Regions from separate parts of the Bacillus shivajii genome, predicted to be linked through region 2. Evidence: a T-box and tRNA genes for the amino acid it is inferred to sense, from the RefSeq annotation. Region 2 holds a T-box; the other holds one or more tRNA genes.
The links. The T-box of region 2 lies ahead of pheS (phenylalanine--tRNA ligase subunit alpha). A T-box ahead of a tRNA ligase gene usually reads a tRNA of that ligase, here a tRNA-Phe.

Region 1: it encodes a tRNA-Phe, which carries the amino acid that the T-box ahead of pheS (phenylalanine--tRNA ligase subunit alpha) is inferred to sense. The anticodon was not compared.

The regions. Positions count from the first base shown of each region.
Region 1 is NZ_CP084703.1:1,956,441-1,965,078, reverse strand. It holds gene LGQ02_RS09665 (SDR family oxidoreductase) at 1-630, opposite strand, end outside; gene LGQ02_RS09660 (hypothetical protein) at 1,305-1,826, shown strand; gene LGQ02_RS09655 (Cof-type HAD-IIB family hydrolase) at 1,898-2,650, opposite strand; gene LGQ02_RS09650 (ISL3 family transposase) at 2,770-3,963, opposite strand; tRNA gene LGQ02_RS09645 (tRNA-Leu) at 4,254-4,338, opposite strand; tRNA gene LGQ02_RS09640 (tRNA-Lys) at 4,346-4,421, opposite strand; tRNA gene LGQ02_RS09635 (tRNA-Thr) at 4,649-4,724, opposite strand; tRNA gene LGQ02_RS09630 (tRNA-Phe) at 4,732-4,807, opposite strand; tRNA gene LGQ02_RS09625 (tRNA-Asp) at 4,811-4,886, opposite strand; tRNA gene LGQ02_RS09620 (tRNA-Met) at 4,927-5,003, opposite strand; tRNA gene LGQ02_RS09615 (tRNA-Met) at 5,279-5,355, opposite strand; tRNA gene LGQ02_RS09610 (tRNA-Met) at 5,772-5,848, opposite strand; tRNA gene LGQ02_RS09605 (tRNA-Met) at 6,265-6,341, opposite strand; tRNA gene LGQ02_RS09600 (tRNA-Val) at 6,537-6,612, opposite strand; tRNA gene LGQ02_RS09595 (tRNA-Glu) at 6,616-6,690, opposite strand; tRNA gene LGQ02_RS09590 (tRNA-Ile) at 6,743-6,819, opposite strand; tRNA gene LGQ02_RS09585 (tRNA-Gly) at 6,833-6,906, opposite strand; tRNA gene LGQ02_RS09580 (tRNA-Pro) at 6,955-7,031, opposite strand; tRNA gene LGQ02_RS09575 (tRNA-Arg) at 7,037-7,113, opposite strand; tRNA gene LGQ02_RS09570 (tRNA-Leu) at 7,223-7,311, opposite strand; tRNA gene LGQ02_RS09565 (tRNA-Gly) at 7,346-7,420, opposite strand; tRNA gene LGQ02_RS09560 (tRNA-Gln) at 7,426-7,500, opposite strand; tRNA gene LGQ02_RS09555 (tRNA-Ser) at 7,595-7,687, opposite strand; tRNA gene LGQ02_RS09550 (tRNA-Ala) at 7,799-7,874, opposite strand; rRNA gene rrf (5S ribosomal RNA) at 7,883-7,999, opposite strand; rRNA gene LGQ02_RS09540 (23S ribosomal RNA) at 8,083-8,638, opposite strand, start outside.
Region 2 is NZ_CP084703.1:3,157,036-3,165,673, reverse strand. It holds gene LGQ02_RS15380 (DUF4190 domain-containing protein) at 1-164, shown strand, start outside; gene LGQ02_RS15375 (sigma-w pathway protein ysdB) at 241-657, opposite strand; gene LGQ02_RS15370 (dUTP diphosphatase) at 1,411-1,911, shown strand; gene LGQ02_RS15365 (M42 family metallopeptidase) at 2,096-3,172, shown strand; gene sspI (small acid-soluble spore protein SspI) at 3,252-3,461, opposite strand; gene LGQ02_RS15355 (TrmH family RNA methyltransferase) at 3,895-4,650, shown strand; T-box leader at 4,797-5,041, shown strand; gene pheS (phenylalanine--tRNA ligase subunit alpha) at 5,109-6,143, shown strand; gene pheT (phenylalanine--tRNA ligase subunit beta) at 6,171-8,591, shown strand.

The DNA of each region.
Region 1 (8,638 bases), 1.2 Mb from region 2:
ATACGCTAATGCTTCATTGTAACTATCAGTTCTTAATCCAGTCTCTTCTAAAATTCCAGGAGCAATACCAACGACACGAATATTGTGCTTACCTAACTCTTTTGCCCATGCACGAGTAAATGATATTACAGCTCCTTTTGTTGCTGAATAACAACTTTGTCCTGCAGAACCTTCTTGTCCAGCCTCAGAAGAAACATTTATAATTACACCTTTATCTTGTTTTAACATTTGTTTTGCTGCAGCTTGTGCAAACAAATAAGGACCTTTTTGATTGACCGCCACCATAAAGTCAAAGTCTTTTTCATTTAGTTCATATTCTGGACGTTCGCCTTTGTCATCAACTAATAATCTAGGCAAATTCACACCTGCATTATTAACGAGAATATCTACTGTCCCAAACAATTCAACGGCTTTAGCAACTGTTTCATCAACACTTTCCTTGCTTGTTACATTACATTTTATCGTGTATGTACCGTCCTCTTGTTCACCATTTTCTACATTTAAATCTGCTACAACAACCGTGGCACCATTATTATGTAGTTCTTTAACGATACTTAAACCAATTCCTGATGCTCCGCCAGTTACGATTGCTACTTTTCCTTCTAAACCAAGCCATGTAGTACTATTCATTTCTCTTTCCTCACCTTCTATGTAATCACTTTCATTTGGTACTTTTAGTATAAAAGTTGTAAGCGCAAACATTAATACACCCTTTTGCAATCGAAATTGCAAAAGGGTGTATTAATAGAAAAATATTTGATTGTAATACTTGCCTCAAGTCGAGTGGTTTATACCATTATATTAATCCCACAAGAGATGTTCCTCTACTTTTAATGAAGCTTCCTTACATTTCGGACAAGGCATCCTTTCGATTTTTTCTAAATTCTCGACTTCTTCCCCTTTCCCTTTGCACGAACAATTGATATTTGTTTCCGCCACTTCGTTTTCGCCATACATCACTTTCATGTAAGGCCGACTGTAAACCTTTTTGCATTTTAAACAGTTGAAAAGCTTGTACTCGAACTCGTAGTCATTGATCTTCGAGTTTCCTATCTGCTTTTGTAACTTTGTTTTCGTCTTCGGATGTAAGCTGTCAATACAATGCTCAAAACATGAGTGGTGCATCCCGATACCTAATAGAAAATCTTTCATATATAAACAGTTCTCACAGAAAATTTTTATGCCAACGCCCATCGAATCCCTCCATCTCAAGTATCAATGCTTCTCTAATTATAACCTGTGTGATTTTTTGATGTTCATTTATAGATGTAGATAATAGCATTTTTGCAAAAAGGAGAATGAACATGGTGAAAAATATTGAACGCGTGAATATTAGTGAAGCTACGTTAAATGAAGACTTTGTTGTTATTTCGAAGTTTGTGATGACAGACGATTGCACGTTTTTGCCTTATGAAGAAGGGATGGAGGTTTCAGACGGCTCACACGTTTGGGAAACGGTTTATCCAACAAAACTCGTGCAGTTCGTTTATGACGTTGGCAACAATATTGATATGAGCTTAGCCGTCACGTTAGGCTTGGGAGTCATTCAATCATTATCTGATGGAACGCTGTACTTATACCATGCAGATATGATCGATGACGAAGACAGAATGAAGCATGAAATGTTAAGGCTAGGGATGTATTATCAATTGATGAACCCAAAATACGATGACCGACGCCTCGATTATTTATTCAACTCAAGTGGTGGCACCTTCTATCTCAGTACATTATTATTTACAGACTGTATAGAACCGATCGAAAAGTTAAAAGCGATTTTTTCGAGTAAAAAAGGGAAAGGAAATAATGTGGTAGCATTTAAAGCGTAGGGTTAGAAAGATAAAGGGAAGCGTGAGAACTATATAATATTGTCCTCATGCTCCCATCAATCCATTGGGATTTACAGCGCCCACCTATGAATGGCCTTAGCCACTCCGTCTTCCTCATTTGTTGTTGTCACCCAATCTGCTGATTCTTTCACAAATTCTTGTGCATTTCCCATAGCAACACCTACGCCGGCCTCTTTAATCATCGCCAAGTCATTTAAGCTGTCACCCATGGCAAGAACATGATCAAGGGTAATGCCAATTCGTTCACAAACTTTTTCTAACGCTCTTGCTTTGTTGACACCAGCTGCATTAATTTCAAGGTTTTTCGGATGAGAGTTACTAATCTCTAATGCTTTATTTTGAGAGAGCTCATCCAAGATCGTTTCCCTTACCACATCATCTTTAATATCAAAACCAAACTTCATCCACTCATGTGAGGAAAAATCTTCAGGAAACTCCTCCCGCCATACGCTGTCTACAGTTGCTGCCCAACAAGTCGTATTATATTTTTGCTTTAATTCCCACATACGCTTTATGTATTTTGTATCAAGTAGTTGTCTCTCTAGTAAGGATCCATCTTTATCCCAGATTTCACTCCCATTAACCGTAATAAGATAAGAACTAAGAGAAAGAGAATTGACTAATTCACCACACGTCATTCGAGTTCGACCTGTACTTATCACAACATAAATGCCTTTTTCTTGTGCTTTCTTAATCGCTTGACGATTTACATCTGAAATCTCATGTTCATTATTTAAAAGTGTCCCATCCATATCGATCGCAATCAATTTAATTGGTTTTCGGTCTTGTTTTACCTGTTCCATATGATCCTCTCCTTATAATGGAAGCGTGGGGACGGTTCTTGTGCTTCCAAATTTGAAATATTGGGCTCTCTGTCAATTGTTGTGGTGCAGAAATTCCCAATTCTCTCTACCCATGCGGTTTAAACCGCATGGGATCTAACCATTTGTCTCCACAAAATCTTCATTCGTAATCTCTCAAAGCTTTTAATTCCATATGACATCCTCTTCGTTACTTTCGTTGTATTATTCACACCTTCAATGTAGCCATTGTTATAAGGATACATAAACGATTGGAGGATCTCTGTTTGCCATCTCTTAAACATTTTTACTACCCTTTGAAATGAAGGAATGCCGGACTCTTCCACAAAGGTATACCATGCTTCTAAACCAACTTTCGCATTCTCTGGTGTACTCTGTTTAAACCATTGGTCTAGCGCATTTTTCACTTCATATGCCTGTCTTAACTGTGGGTGTGCTTGTAATAGCTTTTCTACCTTCGCTTTGCCTTTCTCATCAAGCTTTTCAGGTGACTTCCATAAGAGTTCTTTACATCGTTTAAGCTTAATACGAGGGTCTTTTTGTAACTCATTCTGTAGTTCACGTCGCACTTCATCAAATGCCCAGTACCCGTGACGCATGAAATGAAACCGATCAGCTATGATTAGTGGACTCCCTAATTGTCTACGTACTGCTTCTTTAAATGCTTTGGATAAGTCTATAACAACGATCTCTACCTTACCGGTGTCGCATTCTTTAAAGTAATTTTCAATCGTTTTCACTTTTCGATCCGGTAATATATCAATGATATGTCGATTTTCTACATCAACGATCACAGTTTGGTACTTTTCTTTACCTGCATCTCCCTTAAACTCATCAATCGCAATCGCTCTTGGAAGGACTTTGTTTACAGTTATCTTCCGTTTGTCAAATAGGCGGAGGTAACGATTCGTACTCATTCCTGAGATTCTAGCTGCGTGTGTAAAACTCATTTCAGAACATAAGGATAACGCTTCTTGAGCAAGCATTGATGTATGTCGTTGGTATTTATCTAGAAAAGATAACTTCTCAAAAAATGCATGGCCACAGTTCATACAACGATATCTGCGTTTCCTTAATTGTAAGTAAACCTTTTTCTCTGCTATCTGAGCTCCTTGAATCGATTGCATTCTATATCCATGGATTCGCTTTGTCTTCTCTTTACATTTTGGGCACTTTTGTTTTCGGACTTCGCTATGAAGTTCAAACCAAAAGCACTGTTCTTCTTCTCCTGAATCAAATACGAATACATGCTTGTCTTTAATCCCTAATAACTTTGTGATAAAATCTAGTTGCACCTTAATTCTCTCCTTGTTTCTTTTTGTGTGGTAACTCAAGGTTAACAAAAAGAGAGAATTGGGTGCTATTTTTTTGTCTTTTTTTAGATCAAAGAGAAACATTGATCCGATAAGGGTGACCACAACATTCAGTATAGAACCAAATATTGTTGTCCATTAATCATAAGGGCGACCACAACATTCAGTATAGAGCCCAACATTATTAATTATAAATCCCTTTTTAGCTGTGCGAAAGACAATAAAAAAAGTTCCTTGCTATTTGCAAGAAACTTGATGGTATCAATATGTAATGGTGCGGGTGGAGGGAGTCGAACCCCCACGCCCGAAGGCACTAGATCCTAAGTCTAGCGCGTCTGCCAATTCCGCCACACCCGCATAAAAATGGTGAGCCATGAAGGACTCGAACCTTCGACCCTCTGATTAAAAGTCAGATGCTCTACCAACTGAGCTAATGGCTCGCAGTATTTGCGATGATGATATCTCATGAAGCTTACGGACGATGTAACGCTTCGTCTTCGTACCTGTTTCTTCCTCTGCTAGCTTATCCTCGATGCCTAATGCGTCGAAACAACTCGCAGCGGTTTCGTGATGAAAATGCTCGTAACTGAGCTAATGGCTCGCAGTATTTGCGATGATGATGTTTCATGAAGCTTACGGACGATGTAACGCTTCGTGTCAAAATAAATGGTGCTGGCCAGAGGACTTGAACCCCCAACCTACTGATTACAAGTCAGTTGCTCTACCAATTGAGCTAGGCCAGCAAAAAAATGGTGGCTCGGGACGGAATCGAACCGCCGACACACGGATTTTCAGTCCGTTGCTCTACCGACTGAGCTACCGAGCCAAATGGCGGTCCCGACGGGAATCGAACCCGCGATCTCCTGCGTGACAGGCAGGCATGTTAACCGCTACACCACGGGACCACTACATCTTTTCATACTTTATTTAGATTGATAATAATATTGGTTGCGGGGGGCGGATTTGAACCACCGACCTTCGGGTTATGAGCCCGACGAGCTACCAGACTGCTCCACCCCGCGACGTTATGAAAACTTACGGATGATGTTGTGCTCCGTAGCGTTTTTGACTGTCTCTTCCTCTTCTACCACCACTCTGTAGTTTATGCGTCGAGACAACTTGCTGTATTACAGCGAAATAATTGATCATTGTTCCATCGACTAAGCGACCGAGCCAAATGGCGGTCCTGCCGGAAACCAGAATCCACGATCTCCTGCATGATATGCATGGATGTTAAATACTACACAACGAAATCAAATCATCTTTTCATAGTCTTTATTTAGGTTGATAATAATATTGGTTGCGGGGGGCGGATTTGAACCACCGACCTTCGGATTATGAGCCCGACGAGCTACCAGACTGCTCCACCCCGCGGCGTTATGAAAGCTTACGGATGATGTTTTGCTCCGTAGCATTTTAGACTGTCTCTTCCTCTTCTACCACCGCTTTGTAGTTTATGCGTCGAGACAACTCGTAGATCATTCGACGATGTTGCGCTCGTTGCTCCACCCCGCGGCGTTATGAAAGCTTACGGATGATGTTTTGCTCCGTATCATATTAGACTGTCTCTTCCTCTTCTAGCACCGCTTTGTAGTTTGTGCGTCGAGACAACTCGCTGTATTACAGCGAAATAATTGATCATTGTTCCATCGACTAAGCGACCGAGCCAAATGGCGGTCCTGCCGGAAACCAGAATCCACGATCTCCTGCATGATATGCATGGATGTTAAATACTACACAACGAAATCAAATCATCTTTTCATAGTCTTTATTTAGGTTGATAATAATATTGGTTGCGGGGGGCGGATTTGAACCACCGACCTTCGGATTATGAGCCCGACGAGCTACCAGACTGCTCCACCCCGCGGCGTTATGAAAGCTTACGGATGATGTTTTGCTCCGTAGCATTTTAGACTGTCTCTTCCTCTTCTACCACCGCTTTGTAGTTTATGCGTCGAGACAACTCGTAGATCATTCGACGATGTTGCGCTCGTTGCTCCACCCCGCGGCGTTATGAAAGCTTACGGATGATGTTTTGCTCCGTATCATATTAGACTGTCTCTTCCTCTTCTAGCACCGCTTTGTAGTTTGTGCGTCGAGACAACTCGCTGTATTACAGCGAAATAATTGATCATTGTTCCATCGACTGAGCTACCGAGCCAAATGGCGGTCCTGCCGGAAACTAGAATCCACGATCTCCTGCATGATATGCATGGATGTTAAATACTACACAACGAAATCAAATCATCTTTTCATAGTCTTTATTTAGGTTGATAATAATATTGGTTGCGGGGGGCGGATTTGAACCACCGACCTTCGGATTATGAGCCCGACGAGCTACCAGACTGCTCCACCCCGCGGCGTTATGAATGCTTACGGATGATGTTTTGCTCCGTAGCGTTTTTGACTGTCTCTTCCTCTTCTAGCAACGCTTTGTAGTTTTTGCGTCGAGACAACTCGTAGATCATTCGACGATGTCGCGCTCGTTGCTCCACCCCGCGGCGTTAATAATAATTTTTTTATGAACACGATTATGAGTCGTGTGTAATTGTAAATGGTGGAGGATGGCGGGCTCGAACCACCGACCCCTTGCTTGTAAGGCAAGTGCTCTCCCAACTGAGCTAATCCTCCAGATGGTGACCCATAGGGGATTCGAACCCCTGTTACCGCCGTGAAAGGGCGGTGTCTTAACCACTTGACCAATGGGCCTATCTATAATTCCACAAGAATCAGTTTAACCTTCAACAAAGTTATTGTAGTATGGTGGGCCTGAGTGGACTCGAACCACCGACCTCACGCTTATCAGGCGTGCGCTCTAACCAGCTGAGCTACAGGCCCATTTTTTTAAAAATGGAGCGGGTGATGAGAATCGAACTCACGACATCAGCTTGGAAGGCTGAGGTTTTACCACTAAACTACACCCGCATATTAATTTATTAAGGTGAATACTTTTATCCTAGTACATATCTTGCATGGTCGGGAAGACAGGATTTGAACCTGCGACCCCTTGGTCCCAAACCAAGTGCTCTGCCAAGCTGAGCTACTTCCCGTTCTATGGCGCGCCCGAGAGGAGTCGAACCCCTAACCTTTTGATCCGTAGTCAAACGCTCTATCCAATTGAGCTATGGGCGCAAATAACTTTTATTGAAAAATATAACTTACAAATATATATGGTGCACTTCCACAACTGCTGATTTTACTTCGCTATGAAGTATTTCAACGTAGTATCGTAACAAATTGCTGGTACCGAGGGCCGGACTTGAACCGGCACGGTAGTCACCTACCGCAGGATTTTAAGTCCTGTGTGTCTGCCAATTCCACCACCCCGGCAGGACTTGTGAATCATTATTTATTTAAAAAATAATGGAGCGGAAGACGAGATTCGAACTCGCGACCCCCACCTTGGCAAGGTGGTGTTCTACCACTGAACTACTCCCGCATATATGGCAGGGCTAGCAGGATTCGAACCTGCGAATCACGGAATCAAAATCCGATGCCTTACCGCTTGGCTATAGCCCTTTAATTTAAAATATAGGGGCGTTGATGGAAATAAAATGCGCGGTCTCTTGCGTGACTAGGATTTTAACCGCTATATCACGGGAACAGATTAATATGGCGGAGGAGGAGGGATTCGAACCCCCGCGGGCCATGAAGCCCCTGTCGGTTTTCAAGACCGATCCCTTCAGCCGGACTTGGGTACTCCTCCGTATTCATATGGCCTAGGCGGTGTCAATCCAGCCCACGACCTCATTCGTATCAAACATGCGCTATAGTCAACTGAACTATATAGCTACAATATTTGTCCTTAAAAATATAATGGTGGAGCCTAGCGGGATCGAACCGCTGACCTCCTGCGTGCAAAGCAGGCGCTCTCCCATCTGAGCTAAGGCCCCACAAAAAAGCCCAGCAACGTCCTACTCTCACAGGGGGAGAGCCCCCAACTACCATCGGCGCTGGAGAGCTTAACTTCCGTGTTCGGCATGGGAACGGGTGTGACCTCTCCGCTATCGTCACTGGACTTATGAAATTGAGAAGTATTGTACTCTCAAAACTAGATAACATTTGACTGATGACCTTCGGTCTGAAGGTTAATGTAATACTTTGGTTAAGCCCTCGATCGATTAGTATCTCTCAGCTCCACGTGTTGCCACGCTTCCACATGAGACCTATCAACCTCATCTTCTCTGAGGGATCTTACTCACTTGACGTGATGGGAAATCTCATCTTGAGGGGGGCTTCATGCTTAGATGCTTTCAGCACTTATCCCGTCCACACGTAGCTACCCAGCTATGCTCTTGGCAGAACAACTGGTACACCAGCGGTGTGTCCATCCCGGTCCTCTCGTACTAAGGACAGCTCCTCTCAAATTTCCTACGCCCGCGACGGATAGGGACCGAACTGTCTCACGACGTTCTGAACCCAGCTCGCGTACCGCTTTAATGGGCGAACAGCCCAACCCTTGGGACCTACTTCAGCCCCAGGATGCGATGAGCCGACATCGAGGTGCCAAACCTCCCCGTCGATGTGGACTCTTGGGAGAGATTAGCCTGTTATCCCCAGGGTAGCTTTTATCCGTTGAGCGACGGCCCTTCCATACGGTGCCGCCGGATCACTAAGCCCGACTTTCGTCCCTGCTCGACCTGTATGTCTCGCAGTC
Region 2 (8,638 bases):
GCATGATATTAGGTGTTATCGCTCTGCTTGAGACGAAAAAGACCGCTCAGAAAGGAAAGTATATAGCGATTGCCGGAGTTGTATGTAATTTATTAGCAATTATTTTGCCTATCATTATCATCTTTGTTATCTTTAATATTTATATGAACCCATCAGTAACATGACAAAAAAGGGCTGGATCGTATCAAGTTTTCTCGATATCCTGATTGATCTTTTACAGCTTGATAGGGTAGCCCTTGTTTATTCTTTTAATGAAAGTCGTTCCTCATTTTTCATCTTCTTTAGTAAATCGCTGATCGGACGTTTCCATTCGATTTTTGCTTTTGGATAACGGATTAATATTTCTTTTTCAATAAATTTAAAGTCATTTTTCGTGAGTCCTTTCAACCGATCATTATCCTCTGTCCAGATCATAATCGATGTAACTTCAAATGACTCATCAGTTGTTCCAAGGAATTTCTCTCCTTCAAACATGACCGTTCCGTATGTGAACAGTAAATTTTTTCGTACATTACTAGGCTCATCAAGCAAATAAAACTCACCATTACGATGGGCTGATTCGAGCTTCCTGCGTGGGTCAAGCCAATATTTAATGGCACTGTATATAATGATCCCTATGGCTATTAGAAGGAACAATCGAAATAAGATCACAGTCATTGTTATCTCTCCTTATGTGGCATTTGTTGATCCTTTTATGTGCACACTATTTTACTACTCTCAATCAATTAGTTACTAGTCATTATATTCCCTTTTTTGTATCATTAAAATCTAAATAAAGTCCACTTATTATATATTTACGAGTCATTTGTGATATGGTTTCAAAATGAAACTTTTTCTTTGTTATAATAATGGATGGATTTTTTCAAATGAATCAATTTCATAACTCAAAATATGATGCGAAATTTCGAATGATGAGTGTGAACTTCACTTCAGACGGACGCTTTCCCGAGGGCTTGTCTTCAGCTAACTTAGGCTCAACAAATCTTCGCCTAAGTGGATCTTCAGACTGCGCTGATCCTCCGGGAGTCGCCGCCTTTTGTTACGTTCACTTCTAAAGAAAACTCGCCGATTGGTGAGCCTTTAAGGCGAAGACAAAGGCGTAGTTGCACTTATACTATACACAAAGAAATTTTCACTACGTCGAAATTGCTCCTTAGCTAAAATTTTATACATTCTTATAGTGTAAACAAAACTTGGCTTATCGTTAAAGAGATTCTTAGTACTCTTCACCTGCGACGAGCAAGCGTAGCGGCGCAGAAGCACTTATCTATCTACCATAAATTAATAAATTCTGATAGTACAAACGTACATTTAATGAAGTATTTATAATATCATTCGTTTCACTGCGAAAAAAACGTAATTATGAAATCCATTCAAATAAAAACAAAAATTGATTAAAGGTGTGAAACAATGAATTTTACTGAGTTATATAAAAAGCAAAAAGAATTGGATACTTATATTGAAGAAAAGCATCGCTTACAAACGGAATCGTTATTAGACCGGAAGCTGATGGCATTACACGTTGAGATTTCCGAACTTGCCAATGAAACACGCTGCTTTAAATTTTGGAGTGAAAAAGGACCGTCACCACAAACAACCATTCTAGAAGAGTATGTTGACGGAATTCATTTTATTTTATCAGTCGGCCTCGAATACGGTTATGAAGATCAACCACTTATTCCATTTTCTGAGGAAGGAAAAAAAGAAGGACAGAGCCTTGTACCTTATTTTTATGCAGTGATTGAGTCAATTGGAACGTTGAGAAAGGAAGGAGATCGAAAAAGCTTTGAACAATTATTTCACACCTATTTATCTTTAGGTTCTGTGTTAGGGTTTACAGAACAAGACATCATTTCTGCTTACGAAGAAAAAAATGAAATTAACCATGAGCGTCAAGACTCTGGATATTAACTGTCTGTATAATGATACAAATTCAGTTATAAAGGTGCCTGGCACTCAAAAAGCACTCAAAAACGAAAATTGAGATTATACTTAAAAGCCGTTATAATGATAAAAGTGACATAATTTTTTAACTTTTTATACTATCAGAATATATTTTTGGTAGGAGTATAAGAAATAGGGGGTACATAAGGTTATGGATAATACGTTGAAGATGCTAAAGGATCTAACAGATGCAAATGGGATCCCTGGTAATGAGCGTGAAGCACGCGAAGTGATGAAGAGTTACATTTCGCCATTTGCGGACGAAGTGGAAACAGATCACTTAGGAAGCTTAATCGCTAAGAAAACAGGAGACGAAAACGGCCCGAAAGTCATGGTTGCCGGCCACTTAGATGAAATTGGATTTATGGTAACAAACATTGATGACCGTGGCTACTTAAAGTTTCAATGTGTAGGTGGATGGTGGGAGCAAGTCATGCTTGCTCAACGCGTAACGGTCATGACACGTAACGGGAATGTTCCTGGTGTAATCGGTTCAAAACCACCACACATTTTACCACCAGAGCAAAGGAAGAAATCCGTTGATAAAAAAGAAATGTTTATCGACATCGGTGCTACAAGTCGTGAAGAAGCTGAGGAGTTCGGTGTTCGCCCTGGCGATTCTGTCGTACCAGTTTGTGACTTTACTGTCATGAAAAACGAAAAAATGTTAATGGCGAAAGCGTGGGACAACCGTATCGGTTGTGCGATCGCTATCGAAGTACTTCGCCGCTTAAAAGATGAAGAGCACCCGAATACAGTGTATGGTGTTGGAACGGTTCAAGAAGAAGTAGGTCTTCGCGGAGCAAAAACTTCTGCAAACCACATTCAGCCGGACATCGGCTTTGCTGTTGATGTAGGAATTGCTGGAGATACACCTGGAGTAACTGATAAGGACGCACTTGCTAAAATGGGTGACGGGCCACAAATCATTATGTATGATGCATCAATGGTATCTCATAAAGGACTTCGTGACTTCGTAACAGGAACTGCTGATAATAAGGAAATTCCTTATCAGTTTGATAGCGTCCCAGGTGGAGGAACAGACTCTGGTGCGATTCACTTAACAGCAAATGGTGTACCTGCATTATCGATTACAATTGCAACACGTTACATCCATACACATGCTGCGATGTTACATCGTGATGACTTCGAAAACGCAGTCAAGCTTATTGTAGAAGTCATTAAAAAGCTTGACCGTAAAACAGTGGACGAAATTACATTTCAATAGACCATAAGAAAAAGCTGATCCGTTTATAATCGGGTCAGCTTTTATCTTAAAATTTACGTTCTCCCTCTAGCGAGAATGTTTATTTTTGCAAGCCTTGAGAAATTTGGTTAATGACTTCTTGCTTCTCTTGATCACTTGCATTTTGCCAATAAACCTCAAATAAAACGCCTAAACCAGGAAGCATTTTTTCTTCTCCACTTTGCACTGCATCCACAATTGTTGCTTCTACTTCTTCTTGGTTACTGCCTTGCACGTTTTGCATAATTGCTCCGCGTAAGTTAAAGCTCATGTGAAATCTTCCTTTCCTCTTATATTATCGATCGACAGCCAATATCGAACTTGGCCATTTAATCTGTTATAGTATGTATGTTATAGGGTAAGATTATGACATAGAATTCAATATTTGTTTTACTTGGTAAACTTATGCTTACGTTGACCGTGGAAAGGCAAGTCAGAAGGACCATGAGAGGTTTATGGAACTTACTTAGTTGGAAAACAAAGGTAGAAGGTCATCATGAATGGGTATTGAGCTAATAGAAGTGTGCAAACGATATGGAAAGCCGTTATCCAATGATTATGGTGTTCATAACAAGTTATAGAAACCGTCGTAGTGGATATAAAAGATAACAAGGATAGCAATCGAGTGAACTTAGGAAAAGGTGATACCTAAAGTGAATACATACTTTCAATTAACGAAATTGCTTTAAGAAAGGACGAACGACATGGAAATCATTGAATCGGTACAAAATCCAAAAGTAAAAGCTTGGAAAAAACTACATACGAGAAAAGGCCGTGAAAAATCTGGACTGTTTATACTAGAAGGGATTCATCTTATCGAAGAAGCCTTAAAAGCAAATGTTCCAATTAAGGATTTATTGATTGCTGAAGATCGAGAAATTCCTGCAGAATGGAAAGTCTTGAATTTAAAGCAAATTCAAGTGACAGAAAAAGTGATGCGTGAGATTTGTGAAACCGAAACACCTCAAGGGTACACAGCTATTTGTGAATTGCCTCCTAACGAAAACCTGCCATTAGAAGAAGGGAAGTTCCTTTTCATTGATGGTGTTCAAGACCCAGGTAATGTCGGAGGTATGATTCGTACAGCTGATGCAGCTGGGCTTACAGGTGTGGTTCTTGGCGAAGGTACCGTTGATCCTTTTAACGGAAAGGTTCTCCGTGCAACCCAAGGTTCTTTGTTCCATTTACCCGTACAAAAAATGAACTTAGAAGAAGCTACACAGATATGCCAAGAACATAAAATACCGATATTTGGAACATCTCTTCAAGGGAGTACATATACCGCGATAGAACCTCAAGAACATTTTGCATTAATCGTTGGAAACGAAGGGAGCGGGGTTCAAGAATCACTCCTTAACATGTGTGATCAAAATCTATATATTCCTATCCACGGGGAAGCTGAATCATTAAACGTCGGTGTTGCAACAGGAATTTTACTTTATCATCTAAGTCAAAACTAATTGTTTTTGAAAATAAACACTAGTCTTTAACAAGATTTTTACTAAGGCTATGTTAATTTTAATTGTTTGATTTTCGAAAATCCATTTGCGATTTATCACGAAAACGAATATAATGTGTAACATATATGAACAACGTGAAATAATCACAAAAAACGATGAAAGAGAGTAGTACGCTGATAAGTTTCCTTTCAGGGAGGATATGCCATAGACTGCGAGCATATCTAAGTGGAGCCCGGCTGAATTCACTCTGGAGTTGACACCGGAACATAGGCGAGAACCTATGAAGGTGATCCGGGAAGAAGTCCGTTATCTTCTACTTAAGTGAATGTGAAAACGATACTGTTTCGTTTATACATTAATAAGGGTGGTACCGCGAGCTTTCGTCCCTTCTGGGAGCGAAAGCTTTTTTGCGTTGAAAAACGAATCAAACGTTCAACGAAAATAAAGGAGGAAAAAATATGTTAGATCGTCTCGAACAATTAAAAGACGAAGCGCTTCAAAAAGTAGAAGAAGCACAATCCGTCAATGATTTAAAGGACCTACGCGTTGCATACTTAGGAAAAAAAGGCCCGATTACGGAAGTCCTAAAAGGGATGGGCAAACTCTCAAAAGAAGAACGTCCAGTCGTTGGTCAAAAAGCAAATGACGTTCGCGAGGAAGTACAAACGGCGATTGAGAAAAAAGAAGGAACACTTGCTGAACAAGCATTAGAACAACAGTTAAAAGAAGAAAGTATTGATGTAACACTTCCGGCTCGCCCTGTGAATAAAGGAAGTCGTCATCCTCTTACAACTGTTGTTGAAACAATTGAAGACATTTTTATCGGGATGGGCTTCAACGTGGCAGAAGGTCCCGAAGTTGAAACGGACTACTACAACTTTGAGTCATTAAACTTACCGAAACATCATCCAGCGCGTGATATGCAAGACACGTTCTTCATTACACCTGACTTACTATTACGTACACAAACATCACCTGTTCAAACGAGAACGATGGAAAAGCATGAAGGGCAAGGACCAGTTAAAATCATTTGTCCTGGTAAAGTGTACCGTCGTGATGAAGATGATGCGACACACTCTCACCAATTCATGCAAATTGAAGGACTTGTCGTAGATGAAGGTATTCGCATGAGTGATTTAAAAGGGATCTTTGAAACGTTTGTAAAGCGTTACTTCGGTGAAGACCGCGCGATCCGTTTACGTCCAAGCTTCTTCCCGTTCACAGAACCATCAGCGGAACTAGACATTTCTTGTGCGATTTGCGGTGGAGAAGGTTGCCGTACGTGTAAACAAACAGGATGGATCGAAGTATTAGGTGCAGGTATGGTACACCCGAATGTCTTACGTATGGGTGGTTTTGACCCAGAAAAATATTCTGGATTCGCATTCGGAATGGGTGTTGAACGATTCGCAATGCTAAAATACGGCATTGATGACATCCGTCATTTTTACACGAACGACACAAGATTTTTATCTCAATTTAAGCGAGTATAAATTAGGAGAAATAAAGGAGGAACCATCGTGCTTGTATCATATCAATGGTTAAAAAAATACATTCAAATAGATGACCTCACTGCCGAAGAGGTAGCTGAAAAGTTAACACGTAGCGGGGTTGAAGTTGACCTTGTTCATGCAATGAACCAAGGTGTGAAAAATGTCGTGGTTGGAAAAGTGCTCTCATGTGAAAAGCACCCAGAAGCAGATAAATTAAATATATGCCAAGTAGATGTAGGTGAAGATGAGCCAGTACAAATTGTTTGTGGTGCGAAAAACGTAGCAAAGGACCAATATGTTGCGGTTGCTAAAGTTGGTGCCCGTCTTCCGGGTGGTATGAAAATTAAACGTGCAAAACTACGTGGCCAAACTTCAGAGGGAATGATCTGTTCATTACAAGAGCTCGGTTTTGAAGGCAAGCTTGTTGCTAAAGAATTAGCGGAAGGGATCTTTGTTTTCCCAACAGACATGGTGCCAGGAGAAGATGCACTTGAGCACTTAAACCTTCATGATGAAGTGTTAGAGCTCGACTTAACACCAAACCGAGCAGACTGCTTAAGCATGATCGGGGTTGCTTATGAAATCGGTGCAATTCTTGGCCGTGAAGTGACTTTCCCTGAAGAAAACGTTAATGAAGGTAGCGAAAAAGCTTCAGACTACATTTCCGTTGAAGTAGACGCGAAAGAAGATAATCCGTACTACGGTGCAACAATCATTAAAGACGTAACAATCGCACCGTCACCAATGTGGCTGCAAACGAAATTAATGGCAGCTGGTATTCGCCCGATTAACAATGTCGTTGACGTAACGAACTTCGTTTTACTAGAATACGGTCAACCATTACATGCTTTTGATTACGACCGTTTTGACTCTAAGAAAGTCCTTGTTCGTCGAGCAACTGAAGGAGAAACGATCGTTTCTTTAGACGATGTTGAGCGTACGTTGTCATCAGAGCATCTCGTCATTACAAATGGAACAGAACCGATGGCGATTGCGGGTGTCATGGGTGGAGCCAAATCTGAAGTTCAAGCGGACACGCAACATATTTTATTAGAAGCAGCATTCTTTAAAGATACAGTCGTACGTAAAGCAAGTCGTAACTTAGCTCTTCGCAGTGATTCAAGTGCTCGTTTTGAAAAAGGTGTTGATCCAGCTCGTGTGAAAAAAGCAGCTGAGAGAGCAGCTGAATTAATTGCTGATCTTGCAAGTGGAACGATTCTATCAGGAGTTGTTGCACACGACGAGTTAAGCGTAGAACCACATACTGTAAACATTACGCTTGAAAAAATAAATGGTGTTCTTGGAACAGAGATTGATGCAACGACTGTAAAGAATATTTTCAAAAAACTACAGTTTGAATACGAAGAGCAAGATGGTCACTTCACTGTTTTTGTTCCAACTCGTCGTAACGACATTCAAATTGAAGCGGATATTGTTGAAGAAGTCGCGCGTCTTTACGGTTACGATAACATTCCAACGACGTTACCAAACACACCGACAACACCAGGTGGTTTAACGACGGTTCAACAGGAAAAACGTAAAGCACGCCGTTTCTTAGAAAGCACCGGCGTTCATGAAGCAGTGAACTACTCTTTAACAACTGCTGAAAAAGAATCGCATTTTGAACGTGGTGATCAGCCACGAGTGAAAGTCGCATTACCGATGAGTGAAGATCGCAGTACACTAAGAACAACACTGATCCCGCACTTACTTGATGCACTAAGCCATAACAAAAACAGGAGCATGCTTGACGTATCCTTATACGAAATCGGCTCTGTCTTCCATACAGAAGAAGAGAAAGTGACGAAGCAACCTAATGAAAAAACAATGGTCGCTGGTGCATTTATGGGCGCGTGGCATATGCATAACTGGCAAGGTGAAAAGAAGGCAATCGACTTTTTCGTTGTCAAAGGTATCGTAGAAGGACTACTTGCTGAATTAAACGTTAATGGTAATGTTCAGTATGTTCAAAGTGAACGTCAAGGGTTTCACCCAGGACGCACAGCTGAAGTACGAATTGGTGACGAAATAGTTGGTATGGTTGGTCAAATTCATCCAACGACAGCGAAAGAATGGTCTCTACCAGAAACATATGTATTTGAACTTAACTTACAAAAGATTGTAGACCATGAATTGAAAGCACTACGTTATACGCCAATTCCACGTTATCCAGCCATGGATCGTGACATCGCATTAGTCGTGGACGAAACGGTGGTCGCAGCAGATGTAGAACGTGAAATTATTGAATTAGGTGGCGACTTACTTACTGCTGTATCGCTCTTTGATGTATATCAAGGTGAACATTTAGAGTCTGGTAAAAAGTCATTGGCATTCTCACTCCGTTATCAAGATCCAGAAAAAACGTTAACGGAAGAAGATGTTACTACCGTTCACGAAAAAGTATTGGCCGGCTTAGAAGAACGTCTTGGCGCAACATTAAGATCATAAAATTTGTCATTTGAAGCTAACCGATAACTTGCGGTTAGCTTTTTTGG